3 regions of the Paenibacillus ihbetae genome follow, and region 3 is predicted to be linked to each of the others. Evidence: a T-box and tRNA genes for the amino acid it is inferred to sense, from the RefSeq annotation. Region 3 holds a T-box; the other regions hold tRNA genes.

Region 1 (4,262 bases), 3.1 Mb from region 3:
TCTCGTTAAGGAACTCGGCAAAATGACCCCGTAACTTCGGGAGAAGGGGTGCCTCGGTAGGGTGAATAGCCCGAGGGGGCCGCAGTGAAAAGGCCCAAGCGACTGTTTAGCAAAAACACAGGTCTGTGCGAAGCCGCAAGGCGAAGTATACGGGCTGACGCCTGCCCGGTGCTGGAAGGTTAAGGGGAGCGGTTAGGAGTAATCCGAAGCTGTGAACCGAAGCCCCAGTAAACGGCGGCCGTAACTATAACGGTCCTAAGGTAGCGAAATTCCTTGTCAGGTAAATTCTGACCCGCACGAATGGCGTAACGACTTGGGCGCTGTCTCAACGAGAGATCCGGTGAAATTTTAATACCTGTGAAGATGCAGGTTACCCGCGACAAGACGGAAAGACCCCATGGAGCTTTACTGCAGCTTGATATTGGATTTGGGTACGATCTGTACAGGATAGGTGGGAGCCTTTGAAGCATGAGCGCCAGCTTGTGTGGAGGCGACGTTGGGATACCACCCTGATCGTATCTAGGTTCTAACCTGGTACCGTGATCCGGTACGGGGACAGTGTCAGGCGGGCAGTTTGACTGGGGCGGTCGCCTCCTAAAGAGTAACGGAGGCGCCCCAAGGTTCCCTCAGAATGGTTGGAAATCATTCGAAGAGTGCAAAGGCATAAGGGAGCTTGACTGCGAGACCTACAAGTCGAGCAGGGACGAAAGTCGGGCTTAGTGATCCGGTGGTACCGCATGGAAGGGCCATCGCTCAACGGATAAAAGCTACCCTGGGGATAACAGGCTTATCTCCCCCAAGAGTCCACATCGACGGGGAGGTTTGGCACCTCGATGTCGGCTCATCGCATCCTGGGGCTGAAGTAGGTCCCAAGGGTTGGGCTGTTCGCCCATTAAAGCGGTACGCGAGCTGGGTTCAGAACGTCGTGAGACAGTTCGGTCCCTATCTGTCGTGGGCGTAGGAAATTTGAGAGGAGCTGTCCTTAGTACGAGAGGACCGGGATGGACGTACCGCTGGTGCACCAGTTGTTCCGCCAGGAGCATGGCTGGGTAGCTACGTACGGACGGGATAAGCGCTGAAAGCATCTAAGCGTGAAGCCCCCCTCAAGATGAGATTTCCCAGTATGTAAGACCCCTTGAAGACGACGAGGTAGATAGGTTGGAGGTGGAAGTGCAGTAATGCATGGAGCTGACCAATACTAATCGGTCGAGGGCTTATCCTACAAGTTTTCTGAAAGAAAACTCACTTCGAAAGCGTTACGCTTTGCATCGGAGGAGTACTTTGGGGAAATGCTACGGATTCTAATCAACGCAAAGACGTTTCGTATCTAGTTTTCAGGTGATCAACCACCTTGAATCGTTTGGTGGCGATGGCGGAAGGGTTCCACGCGTTCCCATACCGAACACGACCGTTAAGCCTTCCAGCGCCGATGGTACTTGGACCGAAGGGTCCCGGGAGAGTAGGACGCCGCCAAGCGAATACATATTCCCTGATAGCTCAGTTGGTAGAGCACTCGACTGTTAATCGAGTTGTCACAGGTTCGAGTCCTGTTCGGGGAGCCACCTGCTTCCATAGCTCAGTAGGTAGAGTGCATCCATGGTAAGGATGAGGTCACCGGTTCGATCCCGGTTGGAAGCTCCAGATTTTCTTTTAGCAACTTAGAAGCAGCTTGAACATGTGGCCCGTTGGTCAAGGGGTTAAGACACCTCCCTTTCACGGAGGTAACAGGGGTTCGAATCCCCTACGGGTCACCAACACGGAGGCTTAGCTCAGCTGGGAGAGCATCTGCCTTACAAGCAGAGGGTCGGGGGTTCGATCCCCTCAGCCTCCACCATTCATGTTTCAGTCTCGAATTGGACATGCTAGTAACATGAACAATATTGGGGATTAGCCAAGCGGTAAGGCAACGGACTTTGACTCCGTCATGCATAGGTTCGAATCCTATATCCCCAGCCATTCTCACTTCAATTAAGTGAAGATTAGCTTTGAGGTGAACCGAGGGTTCGGCGACGCCTTGAATGCGAGCCATTAGCTCAGTTGGTAGAGCACCTGACTTTTAATCAGGGTGTCGAAGGTTCGAGTCCTTCATGGCTCACCAGTGTTTTATCTTGTGCGCGTGTGGCGGAATTGGCAGACGCACTAGACTTAGGATCTAGCGTCTTTGACGTGGGGGTTCAAGTCCCTCCACGCGCACCATATATGCGGACGTGGCTCAGCGGTAGAGCATCGCCTTGCCAAGGCGAGGGTCGCGGGTTCGATTCCCGTCGTCCGCTCCATTTGCGCCCTTAGCTCAGCTGGATAGAGCGTTTGACTACGAATCAAAAGGTCGGGAGTTCGAATCTCTCAGGGCGTGCCATTTCAAGTTCATATCGGGATGTAGCTCAGCTTGGTAGAGCACCTGGTTTGGGACCAGGGGGTCGCATGTTCAAATCGTGTCATCCCGATTTGCTTAAGTTTGTTCCCGCAAAAGCAATCGGCGTATGCTTCAAAGCTTAGTCTCACTTTTGCGGGTTGATATGCGGGTGTAGTTCAATGGTAGAACTCCAGCCTTCCAAGCTGGTAGCGTGGGTTCGATTCCCATCACCCGCTCCATAATTTAGCAGGACATCACCATGTGTGATGTTTTTTTACATATCCGCACGATGTTTCTGCGAAGTGTTAATGTAGTAAAGAAAGAGGCTTGCCAAAGGCTTCAGGGCTTGTCGTATATGGGATGTTGGCGCTTTTCAAGGGAATGAATTTTGTCGATTTGGCTAATTTTTTCGGTTGAAAAGTGAAGATTTTCGCCCGCATTTATTGTATGATGTTAGGAAGGCGTTATGTTCTAGAGATAAACCGCGTAAAAAGGGCTTTGAGATGGGAGGAGTAGCATGACTGAACTTACAGTAACCGCAAAGAGTAATTCCAACAATCTGCTGCGGCGAGATGTACGGTTCCTTGGCAATATTCTTGGAGAAGTTCTGGTCCACCAAGGTGGCAACGAGCTTCTAGATATAGTTGAGAAAATTCGCGAAACGAGCAAATCGTTGCGATCCGTATTTCTTCCTGAATTGTTCGCAGATTTTAAAAGAATCATCAGCACGCTGGAACCGGACATTCGCCATCAGGTGATCCGCGCATTTGCGATTTACTTCCAATTGGTTAACATCGCAGAGCAGAATCACCGCATCCGCCGGAAACGCGATTATGAGCGCTCCGCTGGTGAAGGCGTTCAGCCGGGATCCATTGAAAGTGCGGTCCAGGATCTGAAAGAACGCAACATCCCTTTTGAAGAAGTTCAAGAAATTCTCGAAAATCTATCCCTTGAGCTGGTCATGACAGCTCACCCTACTGAAGCGATGCGCAGAGCCATTCTCGACATCCATAAACGGATCGCCGAGGATGTGATGCTGCTAGACAACCCAACATTAACATTCCGCGAAAGAGAACAGCTTCGGGAGAAGCTTCTGAATGAAGTAATCACGCTGTGGCAAACCGATGAGCTTCGCGACCGTAAGCCGACCGTTCTGGATGAGGTTCGTAACGGAATGTATTATTTCCATGAAACACTGTTTCACATTCTGCCAGAGGTTTATCAAGAGCTGGAGCGTTGCCTGAACAAGTACTATCCGGGCCACCATTGGCATGTTCCGACGTATCTGCGTTTCGGATCGTGGATCGGCGGAGACCGGGACGGTAATCCTTCGGTGACGGCGGACGTGACCTGGAAAACCCTTGAGATGCAGCGTAAATTGGCCATCCGTGAATACCAACGGATCCTGCGAGATTTCATGAAGTATCTCAGCTTCAGCTCGACCATTGTCAACGTATCCGACGAGTTGATTGCATCCATTGAGAAGGACCGCCAAAACGTCACGCTGAAGAAGATGGAAATTTGGCACAATGAGAAAGAGCCGTATCGGATTAAACTCGTATATATGCTCGCCAAAATCAGCCATATTCTCGATGACGACATGACCGGCAGCGAGCGCTACCAGTCACCGGAGGAATTCATTGAGGATTTGAAGATCATCGACCGCAGCCTGCGTTTCCATTTTGCCGACTATGTCGCCGATACGTATATCCAGAAGCTGATTCGCCAGGTCGAGTTGTTTGGCTTCCATACCGCAACCCTGGATATAAGACAGCACAGCAAAGAGCATGAGAATGCAATGGCTGAGATTTTGCACAAAATGAACGTGACCAGTGATTACGTGCAATTAAGCGAAGATGAGAAAATTGCGCTGCTGAACGACCTGCTGAATGACCCGCGTCCGCTGACG
Region 2 (4,262 bases), 2.9 Mb from region 3:
GTCGAGCAGGGACGAAAGTCGGGCTTAGTGATCCGGTGGTACCGCATGGAAGGGCCATCGCTCAACGGATAAAAGCTACCCTGGGGATAACAGGCTTATCTCCCCCAAGAGTCCACATCGACGGGGAGGTTTGGCACCTCGATGTCGGCTCATCGCATCCTGGGGCTGAAGTAGGTCCCAAGGGTTGGGCTGTTCGCCCATTAAAGCGGTACGCGAGCTGGGTTCAGAACGTCGTGAGACAGTTCGGTCCCTATCTGTCGTGGGCGTAGGAAATTTGAGAGGAGCTGTCCTTAGTACGAGAGGACCGGGATGGACGTACCGCTGGTGCACCAGTTGTTCCGCCAGGAGCATGGCTGGGTAGCTACGTACGGACGGGATAAGCGCTGAAAGCATCTAAGCGTGAAGCCCCCCTCAAGATGAGATTTCCCAGTATGTAAGACCCCTTGAAGACGACGAGGTAGATAGGTTGGAGGTGGAAGTGCAGTAATGCATGGAGCTGACCAATACTAATCGGTCGAGGGCTTATCCTACAAGCTTTCTGAAAGAAAGCTCGCTACGGAAGCATAGACAAAAACCCACCAAAGTGAAGAAGAGCTTCGCAGCTGATTCCGATTACTTTGGCGGGGCCCGGAAAGATCTGAGGATCTGAAGGGACATTGCTACGGATTCTAATCAACGCAAAGACGTTTCGTATCTAGTTTTCAGGTGATCAAACCATCACTTGAATTGAATAATGTTCCCTGATAGCTCAGTTGGTAGAGCACTCGACTGTTAATCGAGTTGTCACAGGTTCGAGTCCTGTTCGGGGAGCCATTTATGGAGAGGTGTCCGAGTTGGCCGAAGGAGCACGATTGGAAATCGTGTAGGCGTCAAAAGCGTCTCGAGGGTTCGAATCCCTCTCTCTCCGCCACTATTATTTAAAGCATGGCCCGTTGGTCAAGGGGTTAAGACACCTCCCTTTCACGGAGGTAACAGGGGTTCGAATCCCCTACGGGTCACCATCTTTTCTTTAAAAAAGACTTGATTTTGTTGCCGGTTATCTGGTATGATAGAAATCGCTTTGTTGCGGAGGCTTAGCTCAGCTGGGAGAGCATCTGCCTTACAAGCAGAGGGTCGGGGGTTCGATCCCCTCAGCCTCCACCATAAATAACATTGTAACCCTTTTATAATGACGCGGGGTGGAGCAGTTCGGTAGCTCGTCGGGCTCATAACCCGAAGGTCGCAGGTTCAAATCCTGCCCCCGCAACCAATTATATCGCATATGCGATAGTGCCTCGTGGAACTGTGGTGTAGAGGCCTAACATGCCTGCCTGTCACGCAGGAGATCGCGGGTTCGAATCCCGTCAGTTCCGCCATTTTTTAACTTTTGGGATGAGATGAGTGTCCGATATGGGATTCGTCGAAGTTCACGAAGAGCGTAAGGCTCGGTAGCTCAGTCGGTAGAGCAGAGGACTGAAAATCCTCGTGTCGGCGGTTCGATTCCGTCCCGAGCCACCATGTTTCACAATTGCATACGCCGGTGTAGCTCAATTGGTAGAGCAACTGACTTGTAATCAGTAGGTTGGGGGTTCAAGTCCTCTCGCCGGCACCACTATGGAGGATTAGCGAAGTGGCCAAACGCAGCAGACTGTAAATCTGTTCTCTTACGAGTTCGGTGGTTCGAATCCATCATCCTCCACCAGTTTTATAGGGGCATAGTTTAAAGGTAGAACAGCGGTCTCCAAAACCGTTAGTGTGGGTTCAATTCCTGCTGCCCCTGCCAATCGAAACTTAATAAATATGGCGGTCGTGGCGAAGGGGTTAACGCACCGGATTGTGGCTCCGGCATTCGTGGGTTCAAGTCCCATCGATCGCCCCATATTACAAAAAATCATATTGGGGATTAGCCAAGCGGTAAGGCAACGGACTTTGACTCCGTCATGCATAGGTTCGAATCCTATATCCCCAGCCATGATTTCTGCGGACGTGGCTCAGCGGTAGAGCATCGCCTTGCCAAGGCGAGGGTCGCGGGTTCGATTCCCGTCGTCCGCTCCATTTTCATTTCTGGCGCCATAGCCAAGTGGTAAGGCACAGCTCTGCAAAAGCTTTATCCCCAGTTCGAATCTGGGTGGCGCCTCCATTCACTATTCTGTGCCCTTAGCTCAGCTGGATAGAGCGTTTGACTACGAATCAAAAGGTCAGGAGTTCGAATCTCTTAGGGCACGCTTTTATGCCGGTGTGGCGGAATTGGCAGACGCGCGCGACTCAAAATCGTGAGGGAAACCGTGGGGGTTCGAGTCCCTTCACCGGCATCATCCAAAAGGAATGCAAGACGATTATCGTCTTGCATTCCTTTTTTGCGTTTCTCGTCTTATCGTCTTATGATCGGCTGGTGAGATCACGTTCGACCGGATTAGACGCTTTGGAGCGGAAAGTCGGGCTCGGCTAACACGGTTTTGAATGAATGAACACGTTCTTGGCTGGATCGAATACGGTCCGGATGGAATGGACGCCGTCTGGATGGATTGGACAAGGTCTGAATGCCATAAGAGTAGTAGGAAGTTCGGGCTGCTTTAATGGGCCAGGAACGGTTTGGACGCAGGTCTATAGAGGGCCCCGACTTAGGTCTAGGTGCAAAAACCGTCCGCAGTCCGTTTTAGTGAAACGTGAAATTACCTAGAATAGAGTCATAAGGTTGAACACATAAACAACGATCAAACGACAGAAAGGCGGTGTATAAATGAGATATTCGAGAGGAAACGGATTAAGTCTCCTGCTGATTGGTCTAGGAGTTTTGATTCTTCTGGGTGTATTCGCTCCTCTGCTCGGATGGTTGTTCAGTCTTTTGCTTCCCGTCCTGATGATTGCTTTAGGATATTACGGAATTCGGCGAGGCAACGCTCTGATCGGGTGGATTATTCTTGGTATCGGCGTCATCTGGTTGATGGGTAAGCTGTCTTGGCTCATCGGTCCGGTACTCGGTATTATCCTGATCATCTACGGGGTGTCCCGATTCAAGAAGGGAAGACCGCGCTACTAATGGCGATACAGGATGACGAACAGCTGAAGCTAAGGATAAGAAGTTGATAGAAGAGGAGGGCTAAACCTAAATGAGTGTTTTCAGACGGATACGAGACATTACCGTTGCAACCTTGAACGAAAGACTCGAACAGAGTCAGGATCCGGTTCGATTGATCGATCAGTTCCTTCATTCGACAAGACAAGACATCACGGAAGCCGAGAAGCTTCTGCAGCAATGCCAAACTCACTCTCGGCAGCTGAAACAGCAGGTTGACCAAGCCGAGACCATGCGGGATAAGCGTGAGGAGCAAGCGCTGCTTGCGTTGAAGGCCGGTGAGGATCATCTGGCCAAGCTGGCACTTCAAGAGAAGCTGATCTATGAAGAAAAGATTGAACAATACCAGGGCTTGTTATCTACCAGCCTGGAGTCGCTGAGAGAGATTGAAGAGCAGCTCGGAGAGCTCCGCATGGAGTATCAAACCGTATACAGCAAGCGACAGTACTATGTTGCCCGGATGGAGACTCTCCGTCTGCAGCAGAAGATGAATGAACGTACCGGCGCATACGGCGGTCAAGATGTTCCAAGGATGTTCAACCGGCTTGAGGATCGCATCAGCGATTGGGAGCTTGAAGCCAGAAGCTTGCGCGATTTACGCCGGATGGGCCAAGAGTACGTGGAACAGGCAGGCAATACCGTCTCTTCCGTGCTCGAGAAGGAACTCGCCCGATTGAAGCAAAAGCTGAATGACAGCGGAAAGGAGTAACCATGAGTAGATTGTACCGTTCTACCCGAGACAAAATGTTTACCGGGTTGATCGGCGGCATATCCGATCATTTCGGAGTCGAATCGACCATCCTCAGAATTATATTTGTAGTCAGTATCTTTTTCACTGGCGGTACAACACTATTAATTTACCTGATCGCGTCGTTGGTTGTTTCCAAAGAGCCGCCGTATTATCACGATCCATACGCACCTCATGGAGGACATGGAGGATATCGCTTCAATGATGCACCCGGACCCGGATATAACGGCTATAACGATAACTATGGTCGTCAAGGATATCCGAATGAAGGAGGCGGCTTTGGACCGAGATATGATCGCCCCGGCCGGCCAGATCCAGGCTATGGTCCCCGAAATACCGTATCCTCCGATTCCGGTCTGGATTCGATGATGCAAGACATCGAGAAGAAGGCATTGCAAAAAGAAATTGAAGAGTTGAAGAAAAAACTATCGGAATATGAGAAGGGAGATAAGTAACATG
Region 3 (4,262 bases):
AATGGCAGAAATAACCAGGATAACGCCGTCCAGAACGCTTAACGAATGCTCGACTTCCGATATAAAATCCGCATGACCGGGCGTGTCGATCAAATTGACCTTCAATTCTCCCAGCATAAACGAAACCGCCGCGGATTTGACCGTAATTCCCCGACGGCGCTCAATATCGAGCGAATCGGTCGTTGTATTGCCCTGATCAACCGAGCCGGCTCGGTTGATCACGCCTGTTTTAAAGAGAATCTGTTCGGTTAATGTCGTTTTGCCGGCATCAACATGGGCCAACACCCCGATATTCAATATGTTCTTCATATATAGCAGCCCTCATTATTAAATTCATTGTGATCGTTCCTTTCGATTGCGCATTCTGTTTCAGTTGCCGCATCAATACCGCCTCCATTTTCAATAAAGTTACTAATAGTTTATCCAGTAAACCGTACTCAGGCATATGGCGAAAACATGTATAATGAATCATTCCCTTGCTTCATAATCGCGCAGCACGGATATGCTGTTTCCAAGTGAATTGTTTAGTTATATCTGATTAATACCGTGAACGGCTTCCCGGTTTGGATTAGGATAGACCCATACACCAGATAAAAAGGAGTCTTGCGTATGATTTCACTTCATGCGATCAATAAAAACAACTGGGAGGACTGCATCCGCCTCAAGCCGAAGGCTGAGCAAGTGAAGTGGATTGCACCCAACCTATACTCCATCGCGGAGGCGCAGTTTATGGATGGATTCCGGACAAGGGCCATATATCATGATGAGGACATGGTTGGTTTTGTCATGTACGGGGTCCATACCTACGATGATAACTATTGGATTTACCGGTTCATGATCGATGAGCATTATCAGGGACTGCATTATGCGAAGCCGGCCCTGCGGCTGGTGCTGGAAGAGATTCGCAGCGCGCCGGATCGGACGAAGCATGTGATGCTTTGTTATAAAAAAGAGAATGAGCGGGCGGAGAAATTATATCTCCAGATCGGTTTTCGTGAAGCGGGGATCGCGCCTTGGGGGGATAAGATGGCAAAATATACGTTTGCCGGCTGAGAAATTACCGTACGCATCTGCCCTTCGGATCAGGTTCGTTCCAGCAATATGCTTGGGCGATCTTTTTTGCCTAATATGATATGCTATCCTTACGTACAGGGAAGGATTTGAAGGAGGCCACCGGATGTTGTTGATGAACGAAAAAATAAAAGCGCGCGAGGTTGAGCTGACGGGACTGGACGGCGAGGATCTCGGCATCATGTCAAGAGACGAGGCGCTAGCGCTGGCGAAAGCGAACAAGGCGGATTTAGTGTGCACTTCGCTGTTCAGCAGCCCGCCGCCATGCAAGCTGGTCAGCCGCGGAATGGCCAAGCAGGAGGCCGTGAAGGAGAAGAGGGGACAGAAGCAGGCTGACGGTCCTGTCAAAGTAAAAGAATTTCGCCTGACCGTACATATCGAGGACTATGACTATGACACCAAGCTGTCCCAAATGCAGCGGCTGCTTGAATCGGGCAAGGCGGTCCAGCCGATCATCCGCATTCAGGGCAAGGAGGGCGATGCCGCCCGGAAGCTCCTGGAACGGTTAATCCAGGACCTCGCCGGGAAGGGCACGAAGGAAACCGGCATCCAGATTAGCGGCAAGCAGGCGACAGTTAAGCTGCTTCCGGTGTAATTGCCGCAGGCATGCCATTCCATGATTTACTTTTGCGTTCTTTGATGATACTATAATTCAAATTGTAAACGCGATGAAGAGAAGAGTAGATGATTCAGGATTCCCTACAGAGAGCCCCGGCAAGCTGAAAAGGGGCGGGATACCGTTCGTTGAACCAAGCCTCTGAGCGGCGCATCGGAACTTGTGCATGTGTATTGCATACAGTAGATGGTGCGACAGGAGCTCCTGTTATAGAGCTAGGGTATAAGCCGTCAGCCGATGGCCGTACCTGATAAGGCCGGTATTGTGAAATATCGGCAAATAGGGGTGGCACCGCGATATCAAATCTCGTCCCCAAGGCAATTGTCTTGGAGGCGGGATTTTTTTGTCGTTCCGCCGCTGGTTTGAACATTTCAAATAGGAGGAGGGTATAACCATGAGCACTGACAAAAAGAACGCGGATATGACTGATTTTCTGACGGATATCGTGCGGGTGGATATCGCGGGCGGTGTGTACAGCAGGCCGATCGCAACGCGGTTCCCGCCTGAGCCGAACGGTTACCTTCACATCGGAAGCGCTTATGCCATCCATGTTAACCATTCGATTGCCGAACGGTTTGGCGGCAGATTTAATCTGCGCTTCGACGATACGAATCCGCTTAAGGAAGACGTTAAATATGTGGAAGCGATCAAGCGGGATATCGAATGGCTCGGATTGAAGCCGGAGGTCTGCTTCGGATCGGATTACTCGCAGCAAATATACGAGGCCGCGATCAAGCTGATCCGCAAGGGCAAGGCTTATGTCTGTGACCTTAGTCCGGAGCAGATGGCTGCTTACCGCGGCACGCTGACCGAGCCGGGGAAGGATAGTCCATACCGAGGCCGGACGGTGGAAGCAAACGAGTCTTTGTTCAAGCAGATGAAGAATGGAGAGCATGCAGCCGCTTCGAAGGTGCTTCGGGCGAAGATCGATATGTCATCACCCAATCTTAATTTGCGGGATCCCGTACTGTACCGGATTATCCATGCTGAGCATTATCGAACCGGAAAAGAGTGGTGTATCTACCCGATGTATGACTTTGCCCATCCGATCCAGGATGCCATTGAAGGGATTACGCATTCCCTATGCTCGGCTGAGTTCAAAGATCACCGCCCGCTTTATGAATGGGTACTCAGGGAGCTTGAAATTTCCGAGCCTCCCAAGCAGAGGGAATTCGGCCGGCTGAACGTATCGGGAACGGTCACAAGCAAGCGATATTTAAGGGAGCTGGTTGAAGGAGGCTATGTCGACGGCTGGGATGATCCGAGGCTGCCGACGCTGCAAGGATTGCGACGAAGAGGCGTGACTCCGGGAGGGCTTCGTCGATTCTTCGAAGAGCTTGGCGCGCTAAAAAATCCAAGTACCGTGGACTCGGCGATGCTCGAGCATTATGTCCGTCAGGATTTGAAGATGCGGGCCATCAATGCCATGGCCGTCATGCATCCACTTAAAGTGGTCATCACGAATTTTCCGGCGGACCGCAAGGAAATGCTTGTGCTGCCGAACCGTGAAGGCGATGAGTCTCTGGGGACTAGAAAAGTCCCGTTCACCAGAGAGCTGTTGATCGAGCGGGAGGATTTCATGGAGAACCCGATCGCCGGATTTCACCGGCTGTCGCCGGGGCAGGAGGTGCGGCTGAAGGGGGCTTACTTTATCCGCTGCGAGCATGTCGTAAAGGATCCGGCGACCGGTGAAATTACCGAGCTGTACTGCACCTATGACCCGTTGACACGAAGCGGAAGCGGGTTCAATGCGCGTAAAGTGAAGTCGACGATTCAATGGGTGTCCAAGGAATGCGGGGTTCCTGCGGAGCTGCATCTGTATGACCGCCTTCTGAAGGAGTCCGCTGTTCTCGAGGAATCCGGCAACGATTGGAAGGAGCTGCTGAATCCGGCATCTTTGATCCGAGTGGAGAAGGCCATTCTTGAGCCAAGCATGAAAAATGCCTCCTCCCATGAAACCTACCAGTTCATCAGACACGGCTACTTCTGTCTCGATAACAAGCACGCCCATTCGGGGAAGCTGGTGTTTAACCGTGTTGTTCCGCTGAAGGATTCGTGGAAGAGGCAAAACAGCGATATATTGAAATAACCATGTATGCCATGCATTAAGCTCTGCGCACGCTAGTTATAGTGCAGCATGCCATCGGTATCGAATTAGGCAGACCAATGCTGCGGATGCGTCAACGAAGGCGGGAGCTTCGTGCTTGCATCCCCGACGGCTGCTTGGACCTGGGCTTGGGTTAGGAAGAGGCACCCGGTCAAATTGGCTCCACGAATGTCTGCATCCCGGAAATCCGCGCCGATCAGATCGGCTGCTCTCAGATCCGCGCCCCGCAGATCAGCTGCGATGAGATAAGCCCCTCTCAGATTGGCATAACGAAGATCTGCGCCATTTAGCTTAGCGCCGATCAGGTCCGCTCCCCGGCCGCCGATCTTCTTCCTGATGGGAGGACCAGTGTGCTTGCGGCGGGCATCCTCCCGGACAAGCTCGCTGGTCCGAAGCAGCAGCAGATTGACTTCGGCCCGATGAGCTGCCACATCCAGCTTGAGCAGTGCAGGCGGGGGGAGAAGCGTC

Evidence for each region. The T-box of region 3 lies ahead of BBD41_RS02345 (glutamine--tRNA ligase/YqeY domain fusion protein). A T-box ahead of a tRNA ligase gene usually reads a tRNA of that ligase, here a tRNA-Gln.
Region 1: it encodes a tRNA-Gln, which carries the amino acid that the T-box ahead of BBD41_RS02345 (glutamine--tRNA ligase/YqeY domain fusion protein) is inferred to sense. The anticodon was not compared.
Region 2: it encodes a tRNA-Gln, which carries the amino acid that the T-box ahead of BBD41_RS02345 (glutamine--tRNA ligase/YqeY domain fusion protein) is inferred to sense. The anticodon was not compared.

What each region holds. Positions count from the first base shown of each region.
Region 1 covers NZ_CP016809.1:4,014,453-4,018,714, forward strand. Annotated here, with positions in the region: rRNA gene BBD41_RS17750 (23S ribosomal RNA) at 1-1,222, shown strand, start outside; rRNA gene rrf (5S ribosomal RNA) at 1,360-1,476, shown strand; tRNA gene BBD41_RS17760 (tRNA-Asn) at 1,487-1,562, shown strand; tRNA gene BBD41_RS17765 (tRNA-Thr) at 1,566-1,641, shown strand; tRNA gene BBD41_RS17770 (tRNA-Glu) at 1,680-1,754, shown strand; tRNA gene BBD41_RS17775 (tRNA-Val) at 1,759-1,834, shown strand; tRNA gene BBD41_RS17780 (tRNA-Gln) at 1,882-1,956, shown strand; tRNA gene BBD41_RS17785 (tRNA-Lys) at 2,023-2,098, shown strand; tRNA gene BBD41_RS17790 (tRNA-Leu) at 2,113-2,196, shown strand; tRNA gene BBD41_RS17795 (tRNA-Gly) at 2,202-2,276, shown strand; tRNA gene BBD41_RS17800 (tRNA-Arg) at 2,280-2,356, shown strand; tRNA gene BBD41_RS17805 (tRNA-Pro) at 2,371-2,444, shown strand; tRNA gene BBD41_RS17810 (tRNA-Gly) at 2,519-2,592, shown strand; gene ppc (phosphoenolpyruvate carboxylase) at 2,871-4,262, shown strand, end outside.
Region 2 covers NZ_CP016809.1:4,215,590-4,219,851, forward strand. Annotated here, with positions in the region: rRNA gene BBD41_RS18680 (23S ribosomal RNA) at 1-530, shown strand, start outside; tRNA gene BBD41_RS18685 (tRNA-Asn) at 738-813, shown strand; tRNA gene BBD41_RS18690 (tRNA-Ser) at 819-910, shown strand; tRNA gene BBD41_RS18695 (tRNA-Glu) at 927-1,001, shown strand; tRNA gene BBD41_RS18700 (tRNA-Val) at 1,068-1,143, shown strand; tRNA gene BBD41_RS18705 (tRNA-Met) at 1,173-1,249, shown strand; tRNA gene BBD41_RS18710 (tRNA-Asp) at 1,279-1,355, shown strand; tRNA gene BBD41_RS18715 (tRNA-Phe) at 1,422-1,497, shown strand; tRNA gene BBD41_RS18720 (tRNA-Thr) at 1,516-1,591, shown strand; tRNA gene BBD41_RS18725 (tRNA-Tyr) at 1,596-1,681, shown strand; tRNA gene BBD41_RS18730 (tRNA-Trp) at 1,689-1,762, shown strand; tRNA gene BBD41_RS18735 (tRNA-His) at 1,783-1,858, shown strand; tRNA gene BBD41_RS18740 (tRNA-Gln) at 1,877-1,951, shown strand; tRNA gene BBD41_RS18745 (tRNA-Gly) at 1,960-2,034, shown strand; tRNA gene BBD41_RS18750 (tRNA-Cys) at 2,046-2,119, shown strand; tRNA gene BBD41_RS18755 (tRNA-Arg) at 2,131-2,204, shown strand; tRNA gene BBD41_RS18760 (tRNA-Leu) at 2,212-2,291, shown strand; gene BBD41_RS18765 (hypothetical protein) at 2,720-3,019, shown strand; gene BBD41_RS18770 (PspA/IM30 family protein) at 3,090-3,764, shown strand; gene BBD41_RS18775 (PspC domain-containing protein) at 3,767-4,258, shown strand; gene BBD41_RS18780 (PspA/IM30 family protein) at 4,260-4,262, shown strand, end outside.
Region 3 covers NZ_CP016809.1:539,544-543,805, reverse strand. Annotated here, with positions in the region: gene BBD41_RS02360 (elongation factor G) at 1-309, opposite strand, end outside; gene BBD41_RS02355 (GNAT family N-acetyltransferase) at 610-1,053, shown strand; gene infC (translation initiation factor IF-3) at 1,178-1,666, shown strand; T-box leader at 1,731-2,004, shown strand; gene BBD41_RS02345 (glutamine--tRNA ligase/YqeY domain fusion protein) at 2,082-3,776, shown strand; gene BBD41_RS02340 (pentapeptide repeat-containing protein) at 3,842-4,262, opposite strand, start outside.